Brasilonema sennae CENA114: one gene and its partner. The protein of the gene in region 1 interacts with the protein of each later gene in a pairwise test. Links are inferred from orthologs where the notes say so. Each region holds a gene or a part of one and is shown on either strand. Other genes may lie near its edges.

The links. Proteins that work in one complex are often made in the same cells at the same time.
Region 2: the proteins of DP114_RS27825 (region 1) and sfsA interact in binary tests that used the Escherichia coli proteins (3 or more experiments, as listed by UniProt). The link is inferred for Brasilonema sennae CENA114 from one-to-one orthologs.

The regions. Positions count from the first base shown.
Region 1 is NZ_CP030118.1:6,666,258-6,671,512, forward strand. What follows is about bases 1,288-4,097. They hold DP114_RS27825 (glutamate-5-semialdehyde dehydrogenase), read left to right. Parts: upstream 1,288-1,942; coding sequence 1,943-3,253; downstream 3,254-4,097. Other genes in these bases: mazG (nucleoside triphosphate pyrophosphohydrolase), read left to right, coding at 1,288-1,867; DP114_RS27830 (bestrophin family protein), read left to right, coding at 3,325-4,097. Also shown: DP114_RS27815 (metal-binding protein), read left to right, coding at 164-775; more of mazG, read left to right, coding at 1,037-1,287; more of DP114_RS27830, read left to right, coding at 4,098-4,251; DP114_RS27835 (hybrid sensor histidine kinase/response regulator), read left to right, coding at 4,698-5,255. UniProt on the Escherichia coli protein: Catalyzes the NADPH-dependent reduction of L-glutamate 5-phosphate into L-glutamate 5-semialdehyde and phosphate. The product spontaneously undergoes cyclization to form 1-pyrroline-5-carboxylate.
Region 2 is NZ_CP030118.1:1,104,887-1,110,225, forward strand. Bases 1,266-4,159 are described here. They hold sfsA (DNA/RNA nuclease SfsA), read left to right. Parts: upstream 1,266-2,236; coding sequence 2,237-3,082; downstream 3,083-4,159. Other genes in these bases: DP114_RS04680 (tetratricopeptide repeat protein), read right to left, coding at 1,266-2,119; DP114_RS04690 (hybrid sensor histidine kinase/response regulator), read right to left, coding at 3,042-4,159. In the rest of the region: DP114_RS04675 (ThiF family adenylyltransferase), read left to right, coding at 1-602; more of DP114_RS04680, read right to left, coding at 854-1,265; more of DP114_RS04690, read right to left, coding at 4,160-5,282; DP114_RS04695 (response regulator), read right to left, coding at 5,303-5,339. UniProt on the Escherichia coli protein: Binds to DNA non-specifically. Could be a regulatory factor involved in maltose metabolism.

The sequences.
Region 1 (5,255 bases):
AAAAACTATATTAACACACACATTTTGAAAAAGCGATAGTCTTCTAAAAAAATTTTTACCTTATTCTGCATCTGTTGGATTGAATTGCGACTCGGACAGCAAGATACTGGTTAGCAATGGCTTGGATCTTTTTGATTTTTGAATTTTGAACTTTGAATTGTTTATGCCCTCTGGTCGGACTCATGATCGCATTACTCTCTGGGCTTTGCCGTTTGTGACTGGTGTTGCTTTTTGGCTAACCAACAGCGGTAACTTGACTTTGTTGGTTACTGGCGGGTTTCTGTTCGGAGGGCTGATGTTCGGTCCTGACTTGGATATTTACTCTCGCCAGTTCCAACGCTGGGGTTTTTTACGCTTTATTTGGTTACCTTATCAAAAAAGTTTACGCCATCGTTCTTTGTTATCTCACGGACCAATTATCGGTACAACGCTGCGTGTCGTTTATCTGGGCTGTTTGGGAGCAATAGTGGCAATTTTCACTTTGTTGATTGTCGAAAAGCTGTGGAATATGCAGTTCAATTGGCAGATGACAGGGGAAACTGTAAAATTCACGCTCGCTCACTACAGTATGGAATTTCTTGCTTTATTTGTCGGGCTGGAAGTTGGTGCGATGAGCCATTATCTTAGTGACTGGGGAGGTTCAGCTTATAAGCGTTTTCAAAAGCAGGGAGTTCGCGGATTGCTGCCGCGTGCGAAAATGAAGAAACGTAAAGTGACGAGTCGTGGTAATAGGAGTAAAGTCAAACCAAAAAATAGCCGCCGCACAAAGTCATAAATAAATTGTGGAACGGTAAATGTCGGAGCCTACGTGTCAACTTAAGCTGAAAACCTTGTCATTACGTTACATCATGTTTTTATGCTTGCCCACAATTTTCACTTTACCCCACCCCGGTTTTGTCTGACGCCAAAACCTCCCCTCCCCTTGGTAAGGGGAGGGGATTAAGGGGAGGGGTTAAATCAACGTGGGCGAAAAGTATAAAAAAGAATAAGATTTACAACCGCAGAGGACGCAGAGGACGCAGAGCTTTTATTAATTATGGAAACTAATCAAACCGAGACGAACGCTGAGACTTTGGTGGCGTTGCAAAAATTAATTGATGTGGTGGCAAAGTTACGTTCTCCTGATGGGGGTTGTCCGTGGGATTTGGAGCAAACTCCTCAAACGCTGACACCATACGTGATAGAAGAAGCTTACGAAGTTGTAGATGCGATTAAGAGTGGGGATCAAGATGCGATCGCGGAAGAATTAGGTGATTTACTCTTACAAGTTGTGCTGCAAGCACAAATCGCCAGCGAATATGAACAATTTTCTTTGAAGGAAGTCGCCGAAGGGATTTCACAAAAGTTGATTCGCCGTCATCCTCATGTTTTTGGTGATGTGTCGGTGGAAAGTGTTGATGATGTGCGGCGAAATTGGGAAGAAATTAAAGCTGCGGAGAAAGGAGAAGCTTTTGCTGATACTCAAAAACTGAGTTATAAACTCAGTCGTTATACAAAAAAGCTTCCGCCGTTGATGGCGACGATGAAGATTTCGCAAAAGGCGGCTGCTGTTGGATTTGAATGGGAAAATATTGATGGGGTGTGGGACAAGTTTAATGAGGAATTGACGGAATTTAAGCAGGCGTTAGCTGAGGAAACACCAGAACGACAACAAGCTGAGTTGGGTGATTTGATGTTTTCTCTTCTGCAGGTTGCTCGTTGGTGTAATCTTGATCCGGAAGCTGCTTTGCAGGGAACAAATCAGCGGTTTATTCAGCGTTTGCAAAAAATGGAGGTGTTTGCTGAGCGTCCTCTTACTGATTATAGTTTAGAGGAATTAGAAACGTTGTGGCAAAAGGCGAAAGTCCAACTTGCGCAGGAAGAGTAAAAATCTGGTTTCAGCGTATTTGGAACCGCAGATAAATATAGAGAAATACAGATAATTTCAACGTTGTTTTTTAGTATGACTATTTCTGTTGAGAATTCATCAAATATCATTGCAGCGGCTAAAAAAACAAGACTTGCTGCACTCAAGCTAGCTGTTCTCTCAACTGAGGCGAGAAATCAAGCTATTGAGGCGATCGCTCAAGCTTTAGAATCTGCCAAAGATGAAATTTTACAAGCAAATGTTGCTGATTGTGAAAGAGCGACTACAGATGGAATTGCTAAGCCTCTTTATAAGCGTTTGCAGTTAGATGAGTATAAGTTAAGAGATGCGATCGCTGGTGTAAGAGATGTTGGCAAACTCAATGATCCAGTTGGGGAAGTGCAGATTCACCGTGAACTGGATCAAGGCTTAATCTTGAAGCGAGTCACTTGTCCTTTGGGTGTGTTGGGTGTCATTTTTGAAGCACGTCCGGAAGCAGCAATTCAAATCGTGACTCTTGCTATCAAGTCGGGAAATGGTGTGATTCTTAAAGGTGGGAAAGAAGCGACTCGTTCTTGTGAAGCAATTGTCAAGGCGATTAAACAAGGACTTTCTCAAACTGCTGTTCATCCAGATGCCGTGCAGTTGTTAACAACAAGAGAAGAAATTTTGGAACTTCTAAAATTAGATAAATATGTGGATTTAATTATTCCTAGAGGTTCTAATTCTTTTGTGAGATTTGTGCAGGAAAATACTCGTATACCTGTATTAGGTCATGCTGACGGAATTTGTCATCTATATATAGATAAAGCTGCAGATTTAGAAAAAGCGATCGCAATTACAGTTGATGCCAAAACAAACTATCCTGCAGCTTGTAATGCGATTGAAACTTTGCTAGTTCATGCGAGTATTGCTGCAAAGTTTTTACCAAAAATTGCTGAGGTTTTGGGAAAACTCAATGTGGAATTGAGAGGGGATGAACGTACTCGCGAAATTGTGCCAAAGATTGCAACCGCAACAGAAGAAGACTGGGAGACAGAATACTCTGATTTGATTTTGTCGATTCAAGTTGTGGATTCGTTGGAGGATGCGATCGCCCACATTAACAACTATGGTTCCAAGCACACTGATGCTATTGTGACTGAAGATGCAGAGGCTGCCCAAACTTTCTTGGCACTGGTGAATGCAGCCGGAGTTTACCACAACTGTTCTACCCGATTTGCTGATGGCTTCCGCTATGGTTTCGGTGCAGAAGTCGGGATTAGTACTCAACAAATGCCTCCTCGTGGTCCTGTTGGTTTAGAAGGTTTGGTAACATACAAATATCAGATGATTGGCAATGGTCATATTGTGGCTACTTACACAGGTGCAAATGCCAAGCCCTTTACTTTTAAAGATTTGGTATGAAGAAATGCTCTGTAGACACTAAAATGCACTGTTCTCTGAGTGTTTTGTGTGAAACTGACTAGCGAATACACATGGTTTGGGAAAAATTACATTGGTTTCAAATTGCTTTACGAGTGCGAGGCTCAGTCTTTCCTGTTATATTACCTCGCATTCTTTTATTTAGTGGATTTGGAGTGGTTATATCCATAATCCACTCTTACGCGTTTTCTCTACCAGAGCAAGTTGGAGATATTACAACCAATGTCGCTTTTAATCTTGTGTTAGGGTTATTGCTAGTTTTTCGTACTAACACTGCCTACGAACGTTATTGGGAAGGTCGAAAAACTTGGGGTGGGATAGTCGTTAATTCTCTAAATTTAGCCAGGAATATTCAGCTATCAATTTTAGAAAAGGAACTTATAGACAAAGAGAAAAAAGTTGCCTGTCTACGGTTATTAAGTGCTTTTGCAATTGCGACTAAATTGCATTTACGCCAGTTACCAGAAAGAAAGGAACTGAAACTTTTTCTGACAGAATCGCAAGATTTACAATTAAAGGATGTGCAAAATCCTCCCTTGAAGATTGCTGTTTGGATTGGAGAATATCTCAAACAGCAACAAATTAACGATTGCTTGAGCATGGAAGAATTGGTGTTTATGAATAGTTTATTGAACAACATGGTAGAGTCATTAATAGGGAGTGAGCGTATTTTAAAAACACCAATGCCCTTAATTTATGCTATTTATTTGAAGCGATTATTATTGATGTACTTTCTTGTATTACCTTTGCATTTAGTTAGTACTTTAGAGTGGTGGACTGTGCCGAGTGTAGCGTTAATAAGTTTTACTTTACTTGGAATCGAAGAGATAGGTAATCAATTAGAAGATCCTTTCGGGTTCGATTTATATGATTTGCCCTTAGATGATATTTGTCAGACGTTAATTAAAAATATAGAAGATTTGATGGATGAGAGTGAAAATACTTTGATTTGTCAGACAGAATCATTTTTGCCAAGTTGAGCATAAGAATTACTTTTTATAAAATAAAATTCTGGCTCCTGACTCCTGAATTCTGTTTGATTAAAAACTTGTCAGCGTTGAAGAAGAACACATAGGTCAGAACGCAGAACCCAGCAATATGATTGGATCGGTGCAGCACCCAACCAATTGAATACAACGCTCTTATCCTGCACCAGGGTTACCCTTCGACAAAGCTCATTAAAGCCCTCACTTCGACCACGCTCAGTGCACAGCCCGCAGTACTGGCTCCCGTATAGACGGTGGGGTTTTAAACCCAAAGACTTCCGTTCGGTGAACTCTACAATTTATGCGCTTGTCTTTCTTTGTTATTCTGATTCCTGAGTTCTGAGTTCTGAGTTCTTTTTGATAAAAACTGACAAACCATAAAATATATTACAAAATATTATTATCCACTGGTTTAAGCAAAGCTTGTTGTACTCAAGCCAATGAAAGACGAGGAAAAGACAATAGAGGAGTTGATTGAAGAGTTAAGTGCACTGCGCCAAAAGCTTTCTCAATTAGAACAAGTAGCAGTTCAACAACAGCAGGCTCAAGAAGAGCTGCAACAACAACGCGAATGTTCTCGACGCCAAGTTCAAAAAGAGCAAGCTCTGAATCGAGTGATTCAAAGTATTCGTAATTCTCTGGAGTTAGAAAGAATTTTTTCCACAGCGGCTTATGAGATTACTCAGCTTGTGAGCGCTGATCGAGTTGAAATTGTGCAATACATACCTGAACAGCAACTATGGCTGAATGTTGGTGATTATCGTCGAACTCCAGATTTACCAAGTGCTTTGGGGGTGGAAATTCCCGATGCTGATAATGAAGTTGCCGCCCAACTCAAGCGATTAGAAGTTGTTATAATTGAGGATGCCAGTACTTGTTCAGATCAAGTCAACCGCAGCTTGGCCGAAACTTATCGGGGAGCATGGTTGCTGGTACCGGTGCACTTTGGCTCTACTATTTGGGGTAGTGTTAGCCTAATCAGAAATAATCACTCTTTA
Region 2 (5,339 bases), 5.6 Mb from region 1 along the record:
TAGCTGCTGGGATTAAAAACTTTATATTACTCGACGATGATACTGTGAATATAACAAACTTTAACCGTCAGTTTTGTTTTAGTCAGACTGATCTTGGTACACCGAAGGTTGAAGCACTGCATAACTATATTTTAGCGAGAAACTCTAATACAAAAATCCATACTCGTAAAATCAGGATTAATTCAATCGAAGATTTATACACAGGTTTAAAAGACTTAGAAAAGCCAGATTTTATTTTGTGTTGTGCTGACACACCACCAATTACTATTGGGTCATGGATAGTACAGTATTGCATACAGGAAAATGTACCATGTATGTTCTCAGGTGTGGGAGTTTATCATGGCATCGTAGGTCCATTATTGACTCACAAGAGCCATATGGAAAAGTTTCTTCAGCACAATAAAGAACTGGAAAAGGGGCTGGATGATAATTCTTCAACAGTTGTATCATCGTCAATTTCATATCTCAATACTTTGATAGCAACTTTGATGATTTCAGATGTAATCAAGTTTCTTTCAAGTATTAGTCAGCCGCTCTCTCTGAATGCGACTTTACAATATAATCCTAATAAGGGTAATTTGGTCAAAATTGCTGAATGGTAGAAAAAAACAGCACAAATAAGCGCTACTTACTTCTTGATATCTTATGGTGGCTCGTGGCTCAAGTCCATTAAAACTCAGATCTTGCACCAGTATCAACAACAAGGCAGAACCTCGATATCTCGTTCCCAGGCTGAGCCTGGGAACGAGGGTTGGGAGGCTCAGCCTCCCGATTATTGAGAATAGTGCAAGATCTCAGTTAAAATCAACTTGAGCCGTTAAATAAGAGTTTCAAGTCATAACACTCTCTCTACTTATCCGCGATCGCGTTCCCAATCACCAATGACTTTCTGCAAGTACCACTCCTCAGACATTCCAGGATAGTCATACTTCGCTTGATCAATCAATCTTTGCGCCATTTCCCAATATCCCCCAACCAATCTCAACAGACGTTGTCGTAGCAAGTTAGACTTTGCTTCTTTGGAGTTAGAACTGGGAGAGTGAATTTTATTGAGACTATCTAAAACTTGTTGGTAATTTTCCCAATCTTCTTTTTCACAAAACAGACTTGCTGCACGCTGATAATCTTCAACAGCACGTTCCATTTCTTCTAAGCAAGTGTAGGCAATGCCACGATTGTAGTAAGCTGTTGCATCATCGGGATTTATTTGCAATGCTTGGCTATAGTCGTTGATTGCACCAAGATAATACCCCATGACTCGATAGGCATTGCCTCTGGCAACATACAGCATTGCATCTTGGGGTTGCATTTGGAGTGCTTGATTGAAATCAGCGATCGCCCCTTGATGATCTCCCAAAGAAGAACGCGCTTTTCCTCGGTTGCGATAGACGATCGCATCCTCAAAATTCAGTCGCAGCGCTTGGTTGAAATCAGAGATCGCCTCCCGATAGTTACCCAACTTGCAACGCACCACCCCTCGACAACAGTAGGCTTGTGCATCCTGTGAATCAACCCGCAAAGCCCAGTTTAAATCCTCCATTGCTTCGCGCGTGTCGCCTTTTTCTGCTTTTTCTAGCAACTGCGTGAAATATTCTTTTTCGGATTTGAGTGGCGCAATGATCGGACTTGGTTGTACAAAAGCAGGTTTTTGCTTTGGTTGAAGCTGTTTAATTTTTTCTAGACACTGGCGACAATTCTCTGTGTCGTTTTGTTGCAAATATAATTCTGCTGCTTTTTTAAAGCTGGCGATCGCATCTTGAATATACCCTTGTTTACGGTGCACGATTCCCCGTAAATTATAAGCAGCCGCATAATTTACATTCAGACGAATAGCTTGCTCTACATCCGCAAGCGCCCCTGGCTGATTTTTCAGCGCCACTCGTGCTAAGGCGCGACAGTAATGAGCCTCTACACTTTGAGGGTTAAGTTTCAGCGCTTCTGTGAAGTCAGAAACAGCATTCAACATTTCTCCTAAATCATAGTATGCTAAACCCCGTTGATAGTAAGCTTCGGCAAAGTAAGGCGCTAGCTGCAAAGCACGGGTAAATTCCTCAATGGCTTCAGCATAGTCTTTTTGCTTGGCTCTTTCCAATCCTTTATTGTAAAATTCGTCATTCATGGCGTTTATTTGAACAATGAAGTCAGGATACAGGTTGAAAAGTGAAATACTTTAATCTTTACACTCATACTTAAATCTTCCGTTGACTCATTTCAAATTGTTAATAAAAATCACCAAATGACTAACGACTACCTTTACCGCTACCCACCTTTATATCCTGGTGTCTTGCTCAGACGCTACAAGCGATTTTTTGCTGATGTTGAACTTGCTTCTGGAGAAATTGTAACAGCCCACTGCCCGAATACAGGACCAATGACAGGAGTTTGTACTCCTGGTAGCGCAGTGCAGCTGTCTTACACTGATAATCCTAACCGCAAACTTCCCTATACCTGGGAAATGATCCAGGTACACGACAACGAACCTACATGGGTAGGTATAAATACAAATCTTCCCAATAGGATTATCAAATTAGCTTTAGAAACATACCTTTTTCCACAATTGGGAAACTATAGCCAAATTCGTCCTGAAGTTTCCTATGGAGAAAATAAATCAAGTCGGGTAGATTTCTTGTTATCTCCACATACAAACATCAACGTCCCATCTAGCGATTTGTTTTTAAAAAGTGATAATTTACTTTTAACAAAAAATCCTTGTCCTATATATCTCGAAGTCAAAAATACAACTTGGGCGCATGGGAAATTAGCACTATTTCCAGACACAGAAACAACGCGAGGACAAAAGCATTTGCGAGAACTGACAGCACTCTTACCTCAAAATCGTGCCGTTATGCTTTACTTTATAAATCGAAGCGATTGCACTGAATTTGCCCCTGGCGATAGTACTGATCCTGTATATGGTAAATTATTCAGGCTTGGTATCGAGCTTGGTTTAGAGATTTTGCCTTGTCGTTTTGAAGTTAACCGAGAAGGTGTGCGTTATTTAGGTTTAGCAGAATGCAAGTTTGGAACTGCTGTCTGTATTTCTACTGAAGAACCTGCTGTAAAGCGTGCAATAATTCCTTAACTGTGTAAGGCTTCGGTAGAAATGATTTGACATTATTGCCCACTGTAGGCAGTTTAGTGGTGAACATCAGTCCACTAGTAGCAAGAATTTTAACTTGTGGATTGATTTTTTCCAAAGTACGCATGACGGTTAAACCATCTAGCGCAGGTAGCATCATATCAATCAACACAGCACTAATTTCGTTCTTATGTTGAGCATATACGGCGATCGCCTCAATACCATCGCTCGCAGTCAGAATTTGATAGTTGTATGCTTCTAATGAAGCTTTGGTAATTTCTTGAATTGACGGTTCATCATCTACAATCAGAATAACTTCTCCATGTCCTGCAAGAATTTCTAATTCTTGTACCTGTTGTGTTTCGGTTCCCTGCACTGCTGGTAAGTAAACCTTAAAGTGTGTACCAGATCCCACCTCACTGCACACGTTGACAAAACCACCATGACTTTTGATAATACCCATAACAGTGGAAAGACCTAGTCCTGTTCCTTTACCTTGTTCTTTGGTTGTGAAAAATGGCTCGAAAATTCTATCGATGACTTCACGAGGAATACCAACTCCAGTATCTGAAACAGTTATGACTATGTAAGGTCCAGTTTTTGCCTCCAGATGCATTTGAGAATAGTATTCATCAATAAAAAAATTCTCAGCAGAGATAGTTAAAGTCCCATTGCCCGTCATAGCATCACGAGCATTGACACAAAGGTTCATTAACACCTGATGAAGTTGTGTGCCATCTCCAGAAACCATCCACAAATCTTTTGCTATTTCTGTGTAGACTTCGATGGATTTTGGAAATGTTTCTCTAAGAATTTTTGTGACTTCGCTGATCAGGTGTTTGGGTTGTAAAGTCATGCGCTTTCCTTCCACACCTCGCGCGAATGACAAAACCTGCTTGACGAGTTCAGCTCCTCGTTTGGCACTATTTTCTAGTATTTCTAGCAGGTGCTTATCTTGCTCGTAGACGTGAGGGAATTTTAGCGGTAATAATTGAGCCACTGCTAAAATTGGCGTGAGAATATTGTTCAAGTCATGAGCAATACCACTAGCCAAAGTGCCAAGACTTTCCAAACGTTGAGCGCGGAACAATTGCGCTTCCAAAAGTTTTTTCTCGGTAATATCTGTGTCAACAGTCAGAATAGACTTGGGGTTTCTGTTTTCATCACATACTAACGTCCGGCGGCTGGCTACAAGAACTTCTTTGCCATTTTTAGTTACTTTAGTAATCTCGCCTTGCCACTTTCCTTTGCTCATAACAATCGAAAGAGCAGCGTCCATTTCTGATGACTGTTCCTTGTACAAAAGTTGATTAGCATTTTTACCAATCACCTCTTGAGCTTGCCATCCGTAAAGATTTTCTGCACCTTGACTCCAGAATATAATGCAGTTATTTAAATCTCGCACAAAAATTGCATCAGTCGTGACATTAAGCAAAGCCGCTTGTTGGCGAATTTGTTCAAGAGCAAGTTTACGTTCACTAATATCGATGCTAGCGCCGGTGATACCTACGATTTCTTGCGACTCATTGCGTAATGGTTCTACAGTTAAGTCGTAATATCGTTTTCCTTGAGCGGTTGCGATAGAAACTTCCTCTCTAGTTCCTATACCTGTGGTAAGTACACCACGTTTAATACTTGTGAAACGTTCAGCATCTTCTGCACAAATCAAATCGCAATCTTGTTTGCCTATCATTTCCTCAGGTGTAGAGCCAAGATTGGCATTGTAAACCCAGGTGTAGCGTAACTCTTTATCCTGGTTAAAAACAATAATTGGCGAATTTTTTAGGGCAACCCGAAATCGCTCCTCACTTTGTCGCAATGCTTCCTCTGTTCGCTGACGCTCAATAGCATAGCGCATTGAGCGCACTAGTAAGTCACCATTAACTTGTCCCTTAACTAAATAATCTTGCGCTCCCTGTTGCATAGCTTTAATTGCCAAGGTTTCATCATTAAAACCTGTCAGCACAATAATGGGAATGGCTGGAGCTTGATGATGGATTTTAATAAATGTTTGTAATCCTTGACTATCGGGAAGTAAAAGGTCTAGCAAAATGACATCAAAGCTTTCTTGCTCCAAAAAGCGCAGCGCTTCGTCCAGTTGCTCCGCCTGCTTCAAGTAGAACTTTACAGAAGTAACATCTTGTAAAAACTCTTCTAAAAGAACGACATCACCAGGATTGTCTTCTACTAATAAAATTTTCATTATTTTATTGATTCGTTTCTTCACTCCGGTGGTAGCTTGACAACAGTGAACCAAAAA